DNA from 3 places in the Arthrobacter sp. 05T442 genome. Region 1 is predicted to be linked to each of the others. Evidence: riboswitches for the same ligand, from Rfam matches in the RefSeq annotation. Region 1 holds a riboswitch; each other region holds the start of a gene.
The links. Region 1 has a riboswitch for cyclic di-AMP ahead of AC1DES_RS05615 (NlpC/P60 family protein). Riboswitches for the same ligand answer to the same signal wherever they lie in the genome.
Positions count from the first base shown of each region.

Region 2: another riboswitch for cyclic di-AMP. It lies ahead of AC1DES_RS03450 (aggregation-promoting factor C-terminal-like domain-containing protein); the one in region 1 lies ahead of AC1DES_RS05615 (NlpC/P60 family protein).
Region 3: another riboswitch for cyclic di-AMP. It lies ahead of AC1DES_RS14615 (NlpC/P60 family protein); the one in region 1 lies ahead of AC1DES_RS05615 (NlpC/P60 family protein).

Region 1 is NZ_JBFTKM010000003.1:232,297-238,186, forward strand. It holds gene AC1DES_RS05595 (molybdopterin molybdotransferase MoeA) at 1-459, opposite strand, end outside; gene AC1DES_RS05600 (DUF6457 domain-containing protein) at 456-743, opposite strand; gene mobA (molybdenum cofactor guanylyltransferase) at 740-1,459, opposite strand; gene AC1DES_RS05610 (HNH endonuclease) at 1,512-2,012, opposite strand; gene AC1DES_RS05615 (NlpC/P60 family protein) at 2,235-2,984, opposite strand; cyclic di-AMP (ydaO/yuaA leader) riboswitch at 3,293-3,462, opposite strand; gene AC1DES_RS05620 (M23 family metallopeptidase) at 3,601-4,422, opposite strand; cyclic di-AMP (ydaO/yuaA leader) riboswitch at 4,427-4,635, opposite strand; gene AC1DES_RS05625 (iron-dependent transcriptional repressor DtxR) at 4,789-5,484, opposite strand; gene serC (phosphoserine transaminase) at 5,771-5,890, shown strand, end outside.
Region 2 is NZ_JBFTKM010000002.1:71,862-77,751, forward strand. It holds gene AC1DES_RS03440 (response regulator transcription factor) at 1-720, shown strand, start outside; gene AC1DES_RS03445 (HAMP domain-containing sensor histidine kinase) at 724-2,289, shown strand; cyclic di-AMP (ydaO/yuaA leader) riboswitch at 2,418-2,578, shown strand; gene AC1DES_RS03450 (aggregation-promoting factor C-terminal-like domain-containing protein) at 2,577-3,311, shown strand; gene AC1DES_RS03455 (bifunctional glycosyltransferase family 2/GtrA family protein) at 3,485-4,912, shown strand; gene AC1DES_RS03460 (glycosyltransferase family 39 protein) at 4,913-5,890, shown strand, end outside.
Region 3 is NZ_JBFTKM010000016.1:8,540-14,429, reverse strand. It holds gene AC1DES_RS14640 (phosphatase PAP2 family protein) at 1-666, shown strand, start outside; gene AC1DES_RS14635 (VTT domain-containing protein) at 677-1,426, shown strand; gene AC1DES_RS14630 (response regulator transcription factor) at 1,431-2,105, shown strand; gene AC1DES_RS14625 (sensor histidine kinase) at 2,120-3,118, shown strand; gene AC1DES_RS14620 (hypothetical protein) at 3,132-3,461, opposite strand; gene AC1DES_RS14615 (NlpC/P60 family protein) at 3,649-4,335, opposite strand; cyclic di-AMP (ydaO/yuaA leader) riboswitch at 4,341-4,534, opposite strand; gene AC1DES_RS14610 (hypothetical protein) at 4,724-4,990, shown strand; gene AC1DES_RS14605 (cation:proton antiporter) at 5,002-5,890, shown strand, end outside.

The sequences.
Region 1 (5,890 bases):
AAGCCCGTCCTCGTCCGTGGCGAGGGTCCCGCTCTCGCTGCGCAGCACGGCCTTCGCCCCCGCCGGGATGAGTCCGCCGGTGACGATCGGACTCGCCTGGTGCGGGGTGAGCCGCTGGTTCGGTTCAGCCAGGATCCACGGTCCGCTTCCGCTGACGGCCCAGCCGTCCATGGCTGAGGACGCATAGTGCGGTATGTCCTGCAGGGCTGTCACGTCCGCTGAAAGCGTCCGTCCCAGCGCGCTACGGAGCGGCACGGGGGCCGCGGGAATGGGGGTGGCGCAGTCGAAGGCGAGCTGCCGGGCCTCTTGCCAGGTGTGGGCGAGGTGACGGTGCGGCGTTGTGTCGGCGCCGTCCGCCGTCGGGTCCTTCTCCGGGTGCGTCCCGGCGTCGTGGGGATACCCGGGTCCGGAGCCGTCCGCGGAAGCGGGGTCGCCGCCGCGGGGAGGGGCAGGTGTCATGCCCCGGAAGCTTCGGCGTCCGCGTAGTCCTTGGCAAGCTGGCGGGCCACGCGCATGGCAGCCTGCATGGAGGTTGCGTCGGTGGCCTGGCCGGAACCGGATGCCAGTCCGGCGGCGAAGCCGGCGATGAACGTGGTCAGCGGGGCGGCCGGGCGCACTATGGAATGGGCGGCGACGCCGGCCAGGGACAGGACCTCGTTCACGTCAATCTCGACGTCCTCCAGTTCCAGGGCCTGCAGCAGCGCACGGCACCAGTCCTCCAGCGTTTCGTCCTGGCTCTTCACCGTTTGCCTCCAAAGTCGTGTTCAGTTGCGGCCCCCGGACCGGCCTCCTGGACATGGCCGGGAATGGGGCCGGATACCCCGAGCGCGGAGGCGTCGTCCCAAGTGTCCACATCGTCCGTGGAACCGGCCGGGACGCGAACTTCCCGCACCTCAAGACTAGCAAGAAGGCCGAAGACCGAGGCGTTTTCGAGGGCGCCCCGCCCGGCAGCGTCCGCGACGGATCGTTGTAGCGCAATTGTGCTATAGAGCCCGAGGAGGGGTTGCCTGCGTCCGTCGGCGGAGACCGCCATGACGCCCCCTGCCCCGGTCTCGCCGGCCACCCCGTGACCGGACGTGCCCAGCGGCCCGCTTCCTTCCAGCACGTCGAGGAGTGCACGAACGGCGGCTTCCGCGCCCGGCATGTCACACGCCAGGACCAGGGTCAGGGGTGCGGCACCGGTGGAGCCCGGGCGCATGGTCCTGTGCGCGGCCAGCGCGGAGAGCCCGGCGGCGATTGCGGCAGCCGGACCGGCGAAGGGAGGGTCCTCGCGGCAGTTCAAGACGCCGGCGGGCAAGGTTCCCGGGTCCGGCCCGACCACGACGACGTCCCCGGCGCCGTGCGCGGCCCGCAGCGAGAGCTCAAGGAGGGTGGCGCCCCCGTACTCCAGCCCGGATTTGGGCACGCCGCCGAGCCTGGCGGACCGCCCGCCGGCGAGAATGACAGCATCGAACTCCACGGCTTCAGCCTAGCGCGGCGCGGCAGCCGGCGCGGCCGGACCGCGGAGGAAGTCAGGCGGCGGATTCGGGCAGCAGGAACGGATCCCAGGCCGGCGTCGGCTTCTCGAGCTCTTTGATCTGCCAGATGGTGCCCCTGGGCGGGGCTGGGACGAAGCCGAGCTTCCAGCCCATTTCGGCCGGGGTGTGGTCACCTTTGGCGTTGTTGCACCGGAGGCAGGCAGCGACGAGGTTCTCCCAGGAATCGGCCCCGCCCCGGGACTTGGGCTGGACGTGATCGATCGTATGGGCCGCCTTGCCGCAGTACGCGCACCGGTGGCTGTCCCGGCGCAGCACCCCCCGGCGGCTGACCGCGGTCAGGGTGTTGTAGCGGGGCCTGATGTAGCGGTTCAGGAGGATCACGGACGGGCGGCCCAGGATGTCCTGCGGCCCGACGACGGGATCGTCGCCCTCGGCCACCACGCTGGCCTTTCCGGTGAGCACGAGGACAAGAGCCCGGCGGAAGGTCACTACCGCGAGCGGTTCATATCCAGCATTCAGAACGAGAGTGCGCATCCGCATACCTCTTCACGGCCGCACCCGCCAGGGGCACGAGGGCCGGCTGCCCTCTGCATGGTCGGGCTATGGATCGACAAGACAAGAGTAAACACCCAAGTGCCGTATCACCGAATTTTTTTCTCGCCCGCGGGTCCGTAGTACCGGACTGGTTCATGCCGGGGAAACGCAAAGGACCCCCGCCGCAAGGGCAGGGGTCCTTCAAACGATGGAGCTATTGACCTAGCCGCCGACGCGGATGAAGACCGGGCCGGAGCCGATGTTGACGCTGTAGAGGGCGGTGGTGCCGCCGTTCCAGCCGCCGTGGACGGCCATGCCGTTGCCGACGTAAACAGCGATGTGAGCCATGCCCACGCCACCGTTCTGGTAGTAAGCGAGGTCGCCCGGCTGAGCCTCGGCGGCGCTCACGGTGCGGCCCAGGGACAGGTAACCTGCCGGCCAGCCGTGGTAGTGGATGCCGGCTGCGGCCAAAGCGTTCGTGGCCAGCGCGGTGCAGTCCTGCGACACACCGATCTGGGCGTAGGCGGCGGCGGCGATGGTTGCGCCGAAGCCGCTGCCGATGGCTGCCGGTGCGCCGACGGATGCAGTGGCGCCGGCCTGGGTGCCCGCAGTCTTTGCCGCGGTGGCATCCTGGACCTTCACAACGGGCTTAGGGGCCTCGACCACGGGGGCGGGCGACGTGGACACAGTCGGCTTCTCGTAGGAGATCGCGATGGTCGAAGCAGCCGAAATAGTTGCCGGGGAAGCTGACTGGACTTCGAGGGCGGAAGCGGAGGTGGATTCGCGCTGAACGTTGGTCTCAGCAGCGTTGGCCGCGATACCGCTGGTCAGGACCAGGCCGGATGCTGCAGCGATGACTGCAGCCTGGCGGCCCATGCCGCCGGCGTTGTCGCCGACAGCCTTGGCAATGACAGCCAGCGAGTTGGTCTTGGTGACCTCGGCGCGGTGCCGTGCGATTGCACGAGTAGTCATTCAGTTCTCTCTTTCGTGATCCTTGGACCGCGCGTTTTAGGCGCGGACTGAGGACGCTCCGGCATCTTGGGGGTACGCCGGATCGCCCCGAATGGGTTAGTTAGCGAAGGGTGTACTGCGAAGACGCGCCAAAAGCGGGAACTGCGTGCAGGTGCTTGGCCTGCAGTCCGGACTCGGCAGCAATGAAGCGTGTGGAGTCGGATCCAATCCGGGCGCCGGCAAGGGCAGCACGGGACTTGGATTCCAGCGGGCTCGCTAGAGCCGCGCACGCGCGGTGACGCGCAGCATTGTGGCGTGAAGACACGAAAGTAGCCTCTCCCAATGCCTGCGAGGTGAGCTGTCGGATTCGGATGGGAGTCACCCGGCCGCTCCGCTTCCTTGGAAGCTTTGCGACTTAACCCCAAGGCCTTCTTGCGAAGACCAAAATTGGTTCCCCCGCCCCTGCCAGACGATGTAATGCGAACGGACCTTGAGCGGTGGCAGAGCTAGGCAATCCACTCAAGAGCGCCAACTTCGGAAAAGTTGGCGTACCTCATACGGTACAGCAGTTGGGATTCAATGTCACATTCAGATCACGGCGTGTCACAAGAATGCGAGAGTGACCCATCATCTTGGCTCAGAGCCAGCCGAGGGGGTCAACAACATCGCCGTTGACCATCACCTCGAAGTGGAGGTGGCAGCCGGTCGACGCGCCCGTGGTGCCGCTCATCGCGATGAGGTCGCCGCGCGAGACCTTCTGGCCGACGTGGACCGAGGAAGAGGACAGGTGGTTGTAGGTGGTCTCCAGGCCGTTGCCGTGGTCGATCACGATGCGGTTGCCCCCGCCATAGGGGTGCCATCCCGAAAAGGTCACCGTGCCGCTGGCTGCCGCGTGGACGGCTGTTCCGCACTGCGCGGCATAGTCCTGGCCGCGGTGGAACTCACCGGCACCGCCGGTGATCGGGCTGACACGGTAGCCGAAGGGCGAGGAAGCGATCATCACATCCAGCGGCGCACCGAGGGTGCCGGCCGACGCCGCACGGGTGATACTGCCGACGGACTGCGCGCTCAGCAGCTGCTTGAGCTTCCCGTCCGGGTCACCCTTGGTGGTGACGGCCGTGCGGCTGAAGTCGACCTTGGCGCCCGCTGCGGCAGTTACATCCGGCTGCGACGCGGCGGAAACGGATCCGGAAGGCCCGCCGTCCGTGGCCATGACCGGGCTGGTGACCGGGACGGTGACCGTGAGGACCAGGCCTGTGGCAGCCAACGCCATTCCGGCCTTCTGCCCGACGCCGCTGGCAGCGGCAAAGTCCGTAATCTGGCGGAACGGACTGCGGCGGCCCCGGCGTTCGACGCGGTGCGCGTCACGCGGGCGGTCGGCCAACGGCGCGAGAGCCTGACGCGGTACCGGAGCAGGACCGGCGGCGCGACGGCGACCTTTGGCGGTCTGGGTGGTCAAGGACGGTTCCTCTCTGGATGGCCTGCGGAGTTAGCTGTCGGATTCGGGTCAGAGAGATCAAAGACCCGGTCCGCCGTGGCAAGCTTCCAGACACAGAGGCACGTTGGAATCCCACTGTGGAGTGCGCTTGCCGCTGACGGACTTCACCCCAAGGCCGCTCTGAAGGCGGCCGCAAGTGGTTCCCCCGCCCCTGCCAGAAGGCGATTCTGCGACTGATCCGCTGGCAGGGCTCGGCTTCGGATCAGGTAACGCTTTGGTATCGGTACTGGAGACTAACTATAGGTGATTAAGCCGCCCGGTAATAAATCCGTAATCACCCTTGTGCACAACTCATAGGTCGCCCCACCACCCAGGCGTCAGCGCAGGTCAGCCGACCGTTACAAACACATGCGCCGCGACTTCGGGCGGCAGTTCGAGGGCGCCTTCGATATCCGGAACCCGGACCGAGATGTACTCGCCCACCCGCTCCAGCGAGAGGCGCGCCCCGGGGCGGATTCCGCCCTCGTCCAACTGGACGAGCAACTCCGGTTCCACCTGGATCGGCTCCGCCAGGCGGCTGACGATGATCCTCGAATCAGCGCCGTAACCGGCCATGGCGTCCAGCAGGTTCACCACGTCCGCGGCGAACTCGCTGGACGGGGTGCCGCCGAGGTCCGCGAGCCCGGGAATCGGGTTCCCGTACGGCGAAACGGTCGGGTGGTCGAGCATCTCGAAGATCCTGCGCTCCACGCGTTCGCTCATCACGTGTTCCCAGCGGCAGGCTTCCTCGTGGACGTACGCCCAGTCGAGGCCGATCACGTCAGCGAGCAGGCGTTCGGCCAGGCGGTGCTTCCGCATGACTCCGACGGCGCGTTTCCGGCCGGTTTCCGTCAGCTCAAGGTGGCGGTCGCCCGAAACAATCACGAGGCCGTCACGCTCCATCCGGCCAATGGTCTGGGACACAGTGGGGCCGGAGTGACGCAGTCTTTCGGCAATGCGGGCGCGGAGGGCGACGATGTTTTCTTCTTCAAGTTCCAGAATGGTCCGAAGATACATCTCCGTCGTATCAATCAGATCCGTCATTCAGCTCAGCTCCTCGAGCGCCGTCCTTGCATCATTCCCACCGTACCGCGCGCAGGTTGCGCCCTGGCGGGATCCGCCGTACGTTCGCAGCACAGCTTAGCCTATTTTGAATTACTCCGGATAATCTTCGGGCGTACGCGCGGTCGTCTCAATGACCGGACTGTGACGGCCTTTTTCCGCGTCCACCGGGGCAGTCAGGCAGAATGAAACGGAGTCTTCGTTGCAGCCACCCCTGCCGGACCATCTCCCAAGCCACGCTAAGCATCAGCCGAAAATTGGAGCCCCTGTGAGCGACACCAGCATCACGATCCCCGCAAACCTCCTCCCCAAGGACGGACGGTTCGGCGCCGGCCCGTCCAAGGTCCGTCCGGAACAGATGGAGGCCTTGGCAGCGGCGTCGGCGACA
Region 2 (5,890 bases), on a different contig from region 1:
ACCAACAACCTTCCCCAGCTCACGCATCCGGACGGCTCCCCCATCCGCGCGCTCGTGGTGGACGACGAACCCAGCCTGTCCGAACTGATGAGCATGGGCCTGCGGATGGCCGGCTGGTCCGTCGCCGTCGCCGCGGATGGCCCGGAAGCCGTCAAGCTTGCCAAGGAGTTCCGCCCTGACGTGCTGGTACTCGATGTCATGCTCCCGGGGTTCGACGGCGTGGAACTCCTGACCCGGATCCGCGCCTTCGCACCCGAAGTGCCGGCGTTGTTCCTGACGGCAAAGGACGCCGTCCAGGACCGGATCACGGGCCTTGCCGCGGGCGGCGACGATTACGTCACCAAGCCGTTCAGCATGGAGGAAGTGCTGCTGCGCCTGCACCGGCTGGTCCAGCGGTCCGGGGTGGCCGCCATGGACACCGCGGAACTCGTGGTGGGAGACCTGGTGCTCAACGTCGACACCCGGGAAGTCACCCGGGCGGGCCAGGAGCTGCATCTGACCGCCACGCAGTTCGAGCTCCTGCGCTACCTCATGGAGAACCCCAAGCGCGTGATCAGCAAAGCCCAGATCCTGGACCGCGTCTGGGACTACGACTTCGGCGGACAGGCCAACATCGTTGAACTGTATATCTCCTACCTCCGCAAGAAGGTCGACGCCAACCACCCCCCGATGATCCACACCGTGCGCGGCGCCGGCTATGTGCTGAAGCCGTCGGAGTGATCTGTGCCCACACTCTCCGGTGAGATCCGTGCCCCCGGGCGCGACTGGCGCGACCCGTCCACCTGGCACCTGCGCACCCGTCTGGTCCTCGTCGCCATGGCCCTGCTCGTCTCCATCTGCGGCGCCGTCGGCCTGTTCAGCTACGCCTCCATGGATTTGTTCCTCACCCGGCAACTCGACACGCAGCTCGATGAGGCGTCCCACCGTTCCAGCGAGTTCGGCCGGCCCTCGCCCGGCGGTTCCGGCGGACGCCCGGATCCCCTCGAGGCACGGGGGCAGGGCGTCGGCACGCTGAACGCCCGGATCCTGGGCGGCGCCGTCAGCAGCGCCGGCTTCCTCGCCCAGGATGCCAGCCGGAGGAGCCTCTCCCCCGACGACGACCACGTGCTCCTGGCACTCACGCCGAACGGCATCCCCGTGGACCGCACCCTGTCCGCCGGCGCCTACCGGCTCACCGCCGTGCAGGCACCGTATGGCGACGTGATCGTCACCGGGCTCCCGCTGGCCGAAAAACAGAACACGCTGGCGTCGCTGGTCTGGACCATGGTGGTGGTGTCCGCGGGCGGCCTGGTGCTGATCGGCCTCGCCGGAACAGCCCTGATCCGGCGCAACATGAAGCCGCTCGAACAGCTGTCCGAGGTGGCCACCAAGGTCTCGCGCCTCCCGCTCGACGCCGGCGAAGTGGCACTGGCGGTGCGGGTCCCGGCGTCGGCCGCCCATCCGGGCACGGAAGTGGGCGCCGTGGGCTACGCACTGAACCAGATGCTCGACAACGTCTCCAACGCGCTCGAGGCACGGCAGGAAAGCGAGATGAAGGTGCGCCAGTTCGTGGCCGACGCCTCACACGAACTACGCACTCCGCTCACCGCCATCCGCGGGTACACCGAGCTCATGAGGATGACCGAGCACTTCACCCCCGACGGCGAGAAGTCGCTCGCCCGCGTGCAGAGCCAGTCCGAACGCATGACCACCCTGGTGGAGGACCTTTTGCTGCTGGCGCGCCTGGACGAGGGCCAGCCGCTCAAGCTCAGCGACGTCGACCTCACCCAGCTGGCCATCGAGACGGTCAGCGACGAGAAGGTGATGGCCCCGGACCGTGTCTGGCACCTGGAACTCCCGGAGGAGCCCGTGGTGGTGCGCGGTGATGCGACCCAGCTCCACCAGGTGCTCGCCAACCTCCTGTCCAATGCTCGCAAGCACACCGGCCCGGGGACCACCGTGGTCACCGGCGTGATGCGTTCGGCAGACGGCAGTGCCGTAGTCACCGTGACGGACAACGGCAGCGGGATCGCCCCCGAATTCATCGGCCGGGTCTTCGCCCGCTTCGCACGCGCAGATGCCGCGCGGAAAAACCCGGCGGCCGGGACCGCGGAGACCCAAGCTGCGTCCGGCACCGGAGCTCCTCCCGCGACGGCGGCACCCACCTCCGAAGGGACTTCCGGGCTGGGGCTGTCCATTGTGCAGTCGATCGTGGAGGCCCACGGAGGAACGGTCGAAGTCACGTCCCGGCCGGGCCGGACAGAGTTCGCCGTGCGCCTTCCCGCAGCCCCCACGCCGGGGCTCGCGTAGCAAGCCGACGCACCGCCGAAGCGGTTCCTGTTATCGAAATGTGACTTAAGCTCGCGAATGCTGTAGCGTTTTTGGGGTGCGGCTGCCATTGGTGCCGCATATCCGGACGGACGCTAAACTCTGCCGCTTCCCGGATTCCGCTGGACCAGGCAGAGGCGGGGGACCCAGAGTTCCCGGGCATTCTGCACACTTGCGCCCTTGGGGTGAAGCCGACACGTGATCTTCCGTGCGGCCGGATGACCTTATCCGAACCCGACAGCTAACTCCGCCGGCGTTGAGAGGCGATCATGACTGAATTCAAGGTACAAACGCGCCCTGAGGGCGTCTCGCGAAAACCCCTTTCCACCAGGTCGCGCCACCGCGCCGAGCCGGCCAAGCCCGCTTCACCCCTGTTCCGGTTCGCCTCAAACATCGGGTCCACCGGCCGCCGGGCCGCCGTTGTCACTGCGGCCTGCGCGGTGCTGATCGGCGTCGGCGCCGCCGGACAGGCCGCCGACATCCCAGGACCGAACGCCGGCGCGGCAAGCGCCGAGGCATCCACCAGCGCTGACCCGCTGACGCACCTGAACTTCGACAGGGTCCGGGTCGGGGCCCAGGCTGCGCCGACCGCCGGAAACGTCGCGCCCCAGGCGGCAGAAGTGAAGCCGGTCGAGACACCGGCACCCGCGGCCCCGGCGGCCCCTGCGCCGGCCCCGGCTCCCCCGGTAGCCGTCGACGACCCGGCCGGCGCGCAGGCCTACGCTGCGGCCCAGCTCGGCACCTACGGCTGGGCCCCGAGCGAGATGCAGTGCCTGATGAAGCTCTGGACCCGGGAGTCCGACTGGAAGACGACCGCCACCAACGCTAGCAGCGGCGCCTACGGCGTGGTCCAGTCGCTGCCGGCCGAGAAGATGGCGAGCGCCGGCGCAGACTACATGACCAACTACCGGACCCAGATCAACTGGGGCCTGAACTACGTCAAGCAGCGTTACGGCTCCCCGTGCGGTGCACTAAACTTCCACTACGCCAACAGCTGGTACTAAGGCCGGAAGAGGCAACGCCCGCCCCTCACAGCAGACCCCGGATCCGAGGATCCGGGGTCTGCTGCTTTTTTTGCCTGCTTCTTGGGACTGCCGGCTTTTCCTTGGCGGACTTCCACAGGCACCGCACAGCTTTGGCCTAAACCCCTCATATGGGACGCCGTCACTGTTGAACCATGACGTTCACAGACCAGGCCCCAGGACCCCTGCCGCATCCGACGGCGATGCCGGCCGGACAGGCCGCTCCGGCCAGGCTTTCCCTGGCCGGAGCACCCGACACGAGTGCCGCCCCCGGACGCGCAGCTCAAGCAGGCTGCCGGCGCTCCCCCGTCGACACCCGGACCGCTGGACCGGTCCTGGATGTGACCATCCCGGTCTTCAATGAAGAACGGGACCTGGAAGAGTGCCTGCGCCGGCTGCACGCCTATCTGCTTGGTTCCTTCCCGCACACGTTCCGGATCACGGTGGCGGACAACGCGAGCACCGACGGAACGCTGAAGACGGCAGAACGCGTCGCCCGCGAACTCCGTGAGGTCCGTGTGGTCCACATGGCCGAAAAGGGCCGCGGAAATGCACTGCGCAACGTGTGGCTCGCCTCGCCGTCACCGGTCCTGGCCTACATGGACGTTGACCTGTCCACCGATCTGGCGGCCCTGGGTCCCCTGCTGGCGCCGCTGATTTCCGGCCACTCGGACCTGGCCATCGGGACCCGCCTGACCCGCAATTCCCGCGTCGTCCGCGGGCCCAAGCGGGAATTCATCTCCCGCAGCTACAACTTCCTGTTGCACTCCTTCCTGGGCGCCCACTTCAGCGACGCACAGTGCGGGTTCAAAGCCATCCGGGCGGACGTGGGCAGGCAGCTCCTCCCGCACACCCTGGACAAGGCGTGGTTCTTCGACACGGAACTGCTGGTGCTGGCCGAAAAGTGCGGGCTGCGCGTCCACGAAGTCCCCGTGGACTGGACCGACGATCCCCAGTCCAGCGTCGACATCGTCCAGACCGCCCTGGCCGACCTGCGCGGCATGGCGCGGTTAAGTCGGGACCTCGTCTCGGGCCGCATCCCCGTCCCGGAACTGCGCGCCGCCCTCGCCCGCGGCCCTCTCCCCGCAGCCTCCCGCGCCCACGAGCAAAGCCCCGGCGGAAGCCTGTTCGGCCAGCTCGTCCGCTTCGGCAGCATCGGGGTTGCATCAACCCTCGCCTACCTGGCAATCTTCCTGTTCTGCCGCGGCCTCATGGACCCGCAGCTCGCCAATTTCCTCGCGCTGCTCACCACCGCCGTGGCCAACACCGCCGCCAACCGGCGCTTCACGTTCGGCATCCAGGGCCCCAGCCAGGTTGCCCGCCACCACTTCGAGGGCCTGCTGGTGTTCGGCATCGGCTTGGCGCTGACCTCCGGGACCCTCGCCGTCGTGCACGGCGCCTCCTCCGGGCAGCCCGACCGCTGGCTTGAGATCATCACGCTCACGGCGGCGAACCTGGCCGCCACCGCCGTGAAGTTCCTGCTGTTCCGGCTGGTGGTCTTCCGCAACCGGGCCCCTACGACGGCCCTCCCGACGTCCGGGACCACTGACACTTCCCGCCCCCGCACAGAAACGGCCAAGTAGATGACAGCCACCATCAGCCCCAGCGCCGCGCCCCTAGTCTCCACCCCGGACGCGCCGCCGGCAGCACCACGGAACCGCCAAGACCACTTGCTGTTCGGGAACCAGCTGCGCTGGGTGCGGCCCTCGGCCGCCGTGCTGCTGGTCCTCACGGCCGTGCTCTACCTCTGGAACCTGCAGGCCACCGGCTACGCCAATTCCTTCTACGCCGCGGCCATCCAGGCCGGCACCAAGGACTGGACGGCCCTGCTGTTCGGCTCCCTCGACGCAGGCAACGCGATCACCGTCGACAAGCCGCCGGCCGCCCTGTGGATCCCTGCCCTGGCCGGACGGATCTTCGGCTTCTCCCCACTGAGCATGCTCATTCCGCAGGCACTCATGGGCGTGGCCGCCGTCGGGCTGCTGTACCTGACCGTCAAGCGGGTGTCCGGGCCGGCCGCCGGCCTGCTGGCCGGGGGCGCCCTGGCGCTGACGCCGGTGGCGGCGCTCATGTTCCGCTTCAACAACCCGGACGCCATGCTGACCCTGTGCCTGGTACTGGCCGCCTACCTGACCACGCGGGCCATCGAAAAGGCCGGCTGGGCCTGGCTCGCCGCCGCCGGCGCCGTGATCGGGCTGGCCTTCCTGAGCAAGATGCTGCAGGGCTTCCTGATCGTGCCCGGCCTCGCTCTTGCCTACCTGTGGGCGGCCCCCACCAACCTGGGCCGGCGGCTGCTGCACCTGCTGGGCGCAGCCGCCGGGATCACCGTGGTGGCCGGGAGCTACGTTGCCCTGTTCCAACTGACCCCTGCGTCGGCCCGGCCGTACATGGCCGGGTCCGAGGACAACAGCTTCCTGGAGCTCACGTTCGGCTACAACGGACTGGGCCGGATCACCGGCTCCGGCGGCGGGATGCCGGGCGGCGGCGGGATGCCCGGCGGCAACGTCGGTTTCGGCGGAACGGCCGGGATCACCCGGATGTTTGGCGCCAGCTTCGGCGGG
Region 3 (5,890 bases), on a different contig from region 1:
CGGCACTGGCTGCTGTTGGGCGCCCTGCTGTGCGCGGCAGTGATCGCCCTGGGCCTGGCGGTGCAGCTGGTGCCCGGCGATGCCACGGCCGAGCTGGGCGTGGACCAGGACCTCAGTAAGCACCACGCCGCCGCGCTGACCGCCGTCGCGATGGCAATTAATCTCGTGTTTGGCCCGGTGGCCGGTGTCATGCTGATCGGCGTCGCCGCCCTCTACATCTGGCTGGTCCGCCGTGACCTGGTCAAGGCCGTAGCCTTCGGACTCGTGGCATGCTCCGGCTGGGTGGCCAGCGAAGTCTTCAAGCTCATCATCGCCCGACAACGGCCCAACCCGGCGCTGCTCTTCGACCCGCTCTCGCCCGAGACGGGGTCCAACAGCTTCCCCAGCGGCCACGTCTCCTTCGCCGTCGCACTGGCTTTCGCCCTCTATTTCCTGGCCCGCGGAACCCGCTGGTCCAAGGTCATCGCCGTCGCGGGTGCCGCCATGGCGGTCATCGTGGCCTGGTCACGGCTGTATGTCGGGGTCCACTACCCCACCGACGTGGCGGCCTCATTCCTTGCCGCGAGCGGAGCGGTGGTACTGCTCGCCGGGCTGTGGAACCGCTTCGCTCCCCGGATCGCGGACCGTCTGCCGGCCGCCGCATTCCTCCGATCAAGCCGGCGCTAGGGAAGTGGCCATGCACAGCATCTATGCTTCGGGACTGGTTCCGGCCCTGACGGCCGCAGCCGGATCCCCCTCGCTGCTTGACCCGGCCAGCCTGCTCGCGGGGCTCGGGCCCGCAGCGCTCGGCGTCATCGCCGCGATGGTGTTCATCGAATCCGGGGTGCTGTTCCCGTTCCTGCCCGGCGACTCCTTGCTTTTCACGGCGGGCCTCCTGCATCAGCAGCTGCAATTGACGCTGCCCGTCCTGATCGGCGTCGTCACCGCAGCGGCCGTGGCCGGCGACCAGGTCGGCTACTGGCTGGGGCGCACCTTTGGCCGGCGATGGTTCAAAGATGATGCCAAGGTCCTGAAGACCGCCCACTTGACCACAACGGAGGAATTCTTCCGCCGCCACGGCGGCGCCGCCGTCGTCCTGGCCCGTTTCGTGCCCATGGTCCGGACGTTTGCGCCCCTGACCGCCGGCATCGGCCGCTACGGGTACAAAGCTTTCACACTCTGGAATATTGTCGGCGCCCTGGCGTGGGCCGTGTCCGTGATCCTGCTGGGCACCTGGCTGGGACACTACGAGATCATCGCCAAAAACATTGACGTCATCGCCGTGGCCATGGTCCTTGTCTCTGTCCTGCCCTGGGCCATCCAGCTCCTCAGGCGCCGCCGCAGCAACCGCCGCGCCACCGCTGGAACCACTCCGGATAGTGCCGATGGAACCGCGCACGACACGGCCGAAGGCGTGCGGGCCGGGGAAATGGCCACGGAAGAATAGGCGCATGACAATCGCCGGCCTGCCGTCCCTGCTCCTCGTCGAGGACGACGCCGTCCTGGGCCCGCTCATCGCCGAGCTGCTGGAGACTGACTACCGGATCCGGCTGGTCGCCAACGGCCGGGACGGCCTGCATCTGGCGCTGACGGAGCCGTGGGACGTGATGGTGATCGACCGCGGACTGCCCGGGATGGATGGAATCAGCCTGATCGCGGCCCTAAGGTCCAAGGGCATCGCCACGCCGGTCCTGATTCTGACGGCGCTGGGCGATCCCGACGAGAAGGTCCGGGGCCTGGATGCGGGCGCCAATGACTACGTGACCAAACCGTTCGACGCCGGTGAACTGGCTGCACGCCTTCGCGCACTGACGCGCACCTACAGCCCGTCCGTCGGGCCCGTGAGCATCGGCGACTGGGAGCTCGATCCGGCATCCCGCTCGGTCCGGTCCGTTTACGGAAGCCTGGTCTCCCTCACGGCGAAGGAGGCCGAAGTGCTCGCGGCACTCGCCGCGGAACCGGGCCGGGTCTTCACCCGGGACGAGCTGCTCGCCGGCTTCTTCCACCCCACGGACCAGCCCGGCGTGATCGACACCTACGTCCACCACCTCCGCCGGAAAATCTCCAGGACCGTTATCCGCACTGTCCATGGCGTTGGCTACCAGATTGGCGACGCCCATGAGTAAGGGAAGCGAAGCGAATGACTAAGGAAGCACTGCCGGGCGGCGCCCCGGACCAGTCCACCTTGCGCAAGGCCTCGCTCAAGGTGGCGTTGCGCATCAGCGCCGCCTGCGCGGTGATGGTGCTCTGCCTCCTCGCCGTCACCGCCCTCTATCTGATGAACCAGCTGGCCCACCCCGAATTGCCGCACTCCGGGGCTGCCGGGGCAACCTACACCTACCTTGATTCCAAGGATCTGCTCGAGGCGATGATCATTGCCGGGGTGGCAGGCATCGCATTGGCCGGCCTTGTGGGCTGGCTCAGTGCCCGCAGCGCCATCCGCCCGCTGGGAGAGGCACTGGCCCTGCAGCGCCGGTTCGTCCAGGATGCCAGCCATGAACTGCGCACGCCGCTGGCCATCCTGGACACCCGGATCCAGCTTGCGCAGCGCGATGCGGCACCGGACTCAAAACCAGGCCGGGCCCTGGTTAGGATTCGCGAGGATGCCGCAACGCTGACAGGAATCGTCAACGAACTGTTGCTGGCCGCAACCGCGGTTGCCCCGGATCCCCAGGCTGAACCGATCGATCTGGCCTGCGTCGCCGCTTCTGTCGCGGAGAGCCTCCAGCAACTGGCAGCCGAAAGGGACGTCCGATTGGACTTCTCCGCCGGCGGCCGGCCGCAAGCCAGGATCGAACAAAATGCCCTGCGGCGCGCGGTGCTCGCGCTGGCGGACAACGCCCTGGCCCATACCCCGCCCGGCGGGTGCGTCACGATTGGCGCCGGTGCGGAGCGGAACCACGCGGTCATCACCGTGGCGGATACGGGCGCCGGGATTACCGGCGTCGACCAGGACCGGATCTTCGACAGATTTGTCAGGGCGCCCAGCCCCGATGGAGCGCGGGGACAGCGGAGCTTCGGCATCGGCCTGGCGCTGGTCCGCGAGATTGCCATGGCCGCCGGCGGGACGGTGGAGGTGGCCCGGACGGGCGCCGAAGGGACCGTCATGAAGATCGTCCTTCCCGCAGCCCGGCTCTGAGCGGCGGCCGCACTCAGTTCGCCGGCGCGGCCCGGGATCCCGCCAGGTCCCCGGCCGGTGCGTCTGCCGGCTCCACGTTTGTCCTGGCGAGGAGAGCCGCAACAACCTCGGCCACCAGGTCTTCTTTCTCGCGCTTCTTTGCGTCCTCCATCTGGGCGACTTCGACGCGGGCGGCCTGCCAGGCCGACCAGTGGCCGGAGACGAGGGCCCAGAGCGACAGCGCCGAGACGTAGACGACGGAATCCAGCCAGCCCATCATCAGCGAGACCGGAATCATGAGGATCCACAGGATTGCCAGCCACCCGTTCACCCGCCGCATGAAGACGGGGTCCCCCTGGACCATCGCCCAAAGACTTTTTACCGGGCCCAAACGTCCTCCTCATATCCGTGGCGGGACAGTCCTGCCGTCGGGACTTTATCCGCCGATTCTGTGAGAAAGCTGAACGCCAAAAGACCGGCGATCCACTGCCCCGGGGCAGTGGATCGCCGGTCTTTCGGACACGCATCCGGGGCCCGTTGGGCCGCAGCGCCTAGGCGCGGACGAAGGTCACGGGGCCGGTGGCGGTCAGCCAGGACAGCGGGTGGACGATCGTGGAGTTGACGCCGTTCATGCCGCCGCTGATGACCTGGCCATTGCCGGCGAAGATGCCCACGTGGCCTGACTGCACCACCATGTCACCGGGCTGGGGCGTGCCCACAACGGTGCCCTGGCTGAGGAACTGCGTGGGTCCGAGGTCGCCGACCGGCTTGCCCGCGGCTCCCAGGGCCTTCTCCACCATGGCCGTGCAGTCCTGCGTGAGGCCCAACTGGGCGTAGGCAGCGGAGAGCATGGCGGCGTTGCGGCCCCCTGCCGCCGGATCTGCCGCCGGAGCCGCGGCAGGGGCTGGTGCAGGTGCTGCCTGGACCTGGACGGATGCCCTGGGGGCGGCCGGCGCCTGCACTGGTGCTGCCGCCGGGGCTGCGGCAGCAGGCTTGGGCTGAACGACGACCGGAGCGGCAGTGGACGCCACGGAAGGACGATCGAAGCTGATTTTGACGGTGGAATCCGCGCTGACCGGCGTGCCGACCTGGCCCTTGACGTCAACGGACGACGCCGGCGCTGAGTCGCGCTGCACCGGGGCACCGGCGGCATTAGCCGCCATCCCGCTGGCAAGGACAAGGCCGGATGCGGCGGTGAGGACGGCGGCTTGGCGCGCGAAAGTATTGATTGAAGACATGAATTTTAGCCTCTCCCAATGCCTGCGAGGTGAGCTGTCGGATTCGGATGGGAGGCACCCGGCCGCACTCTGGGCCCGCGTTCCGGGCACTGTGCGGCTTCACCCCAAGACCTGCGAACCAGTAGGTCGAAAGTGGTTTCCCCGTCTCTGCCGGACGTTGATGCGAGTTGTCCCGCGGCCGCGGCAGAGTTAGGCAATCGGCTGTGGGAGCGCCCGTATCGGAGATAACGGGCACTTGTCCACGGTACGGGGATGACCGCCGAAAGTCACATTCAGGTAACGGCCGCCCCCTTGCCGCGGGAATTACCCGCGGGAATTGCCCATAGGGAGAGCGGCGCATAGGCACATAGGATGATGCCACCAGCTCATCCCGAAGTGGAGGCCCGAAATGAACAGCCACTGTGTCGCCATCTGCCAGCTGAGCAATCAGCCCCAGGAAGATTTTGATGTCAACACGGAGCTGCTGGTCCTGGAAGGGAAAGAAGTCCATGTGTCGACCTGGGATGCGGAACCCCGGGACGGCGGTTTCGACGTCCACGTCCTCAACGACCGCGTCGACGCACTCGGGTTCATGGTTGTCACCGATTGGGAGTTCCTGGACGGGAAGGCCTACGCGGTGGTGGAACGGAGGCCGGCCGGGTCCGGCGCAAGGTGACATTCCTGTCAATGGCGCTGATCGCCGTCGTCGCCCTGGCAGGGCCCCTATTGGCGTTACCGGCCCGCTGGCGGCTGCCGGTGGTTCTTGGCGAATTGCTGGCAGGCATCGTGATCGGTCGGACCGGGTTCGCGCTGATCGACTCGAACGACCCCACGTTCAGCCTGCTGGCGAACATCGGCTTCGCGCTGATGATGTTCGTGGCCGGAACTCACGTGCCGGTGAGGGACCCCCACATCCGCTCGGCCCTCGGAAAGGGCTCGCGCCGGGCCGCGGTGGCGGCGGTCGCGGCTGTGGTCATCGGAACCGGCACGGGACTGGCTTTCGGCACCGGGCATGCTCCGCTCTACGTGGTGCTGCTCGCCTCCTCATCCGCCGCACTGGTCCTCCCGATTGTCGATTCCCTGCACCTCGGCGGCCCGCACGTGGTGGCTTTGACAGCGCAAGTGGCCATTGCTGACATCGCCTGCATTGTCGCCTTGCCGTTGGCCGTGGATCCGCCGAACGCCGGCCGCGCCGCCCTGGGGGCGCTCGCGGTGGGAGTGTGTGCCATTGCGCTGTTCTTTGCCCTGCGTTCCCTCGAGCGAAGCGGCACGCGCCAGCGTATGCATCGGCTCTCGGAGAACCGCAAGTTTGCCTTGGAGCTGCGGATTCAGCTGGCGCTCCTCTTCACGCTCGCCGGAGTGGCCAACTTCGGCCACGTGTCGGTGATGCTGGCCGGCTTCTCCTTCGGGCTCGTGGTGGCCGCCGTCGGCGAGCCGCGGCGGTTGGCACGCCAGCTCTTCGCAGTCAGCGACGGCTTCCTGGGCCCGATCTTTTTTGTGTGGCTGGGGTCTTCCCTGAACCTCCGCGAGCTCGCTGGCCACCCCGACATGATCGTCCTGGGCCTGGCCCTGGGGA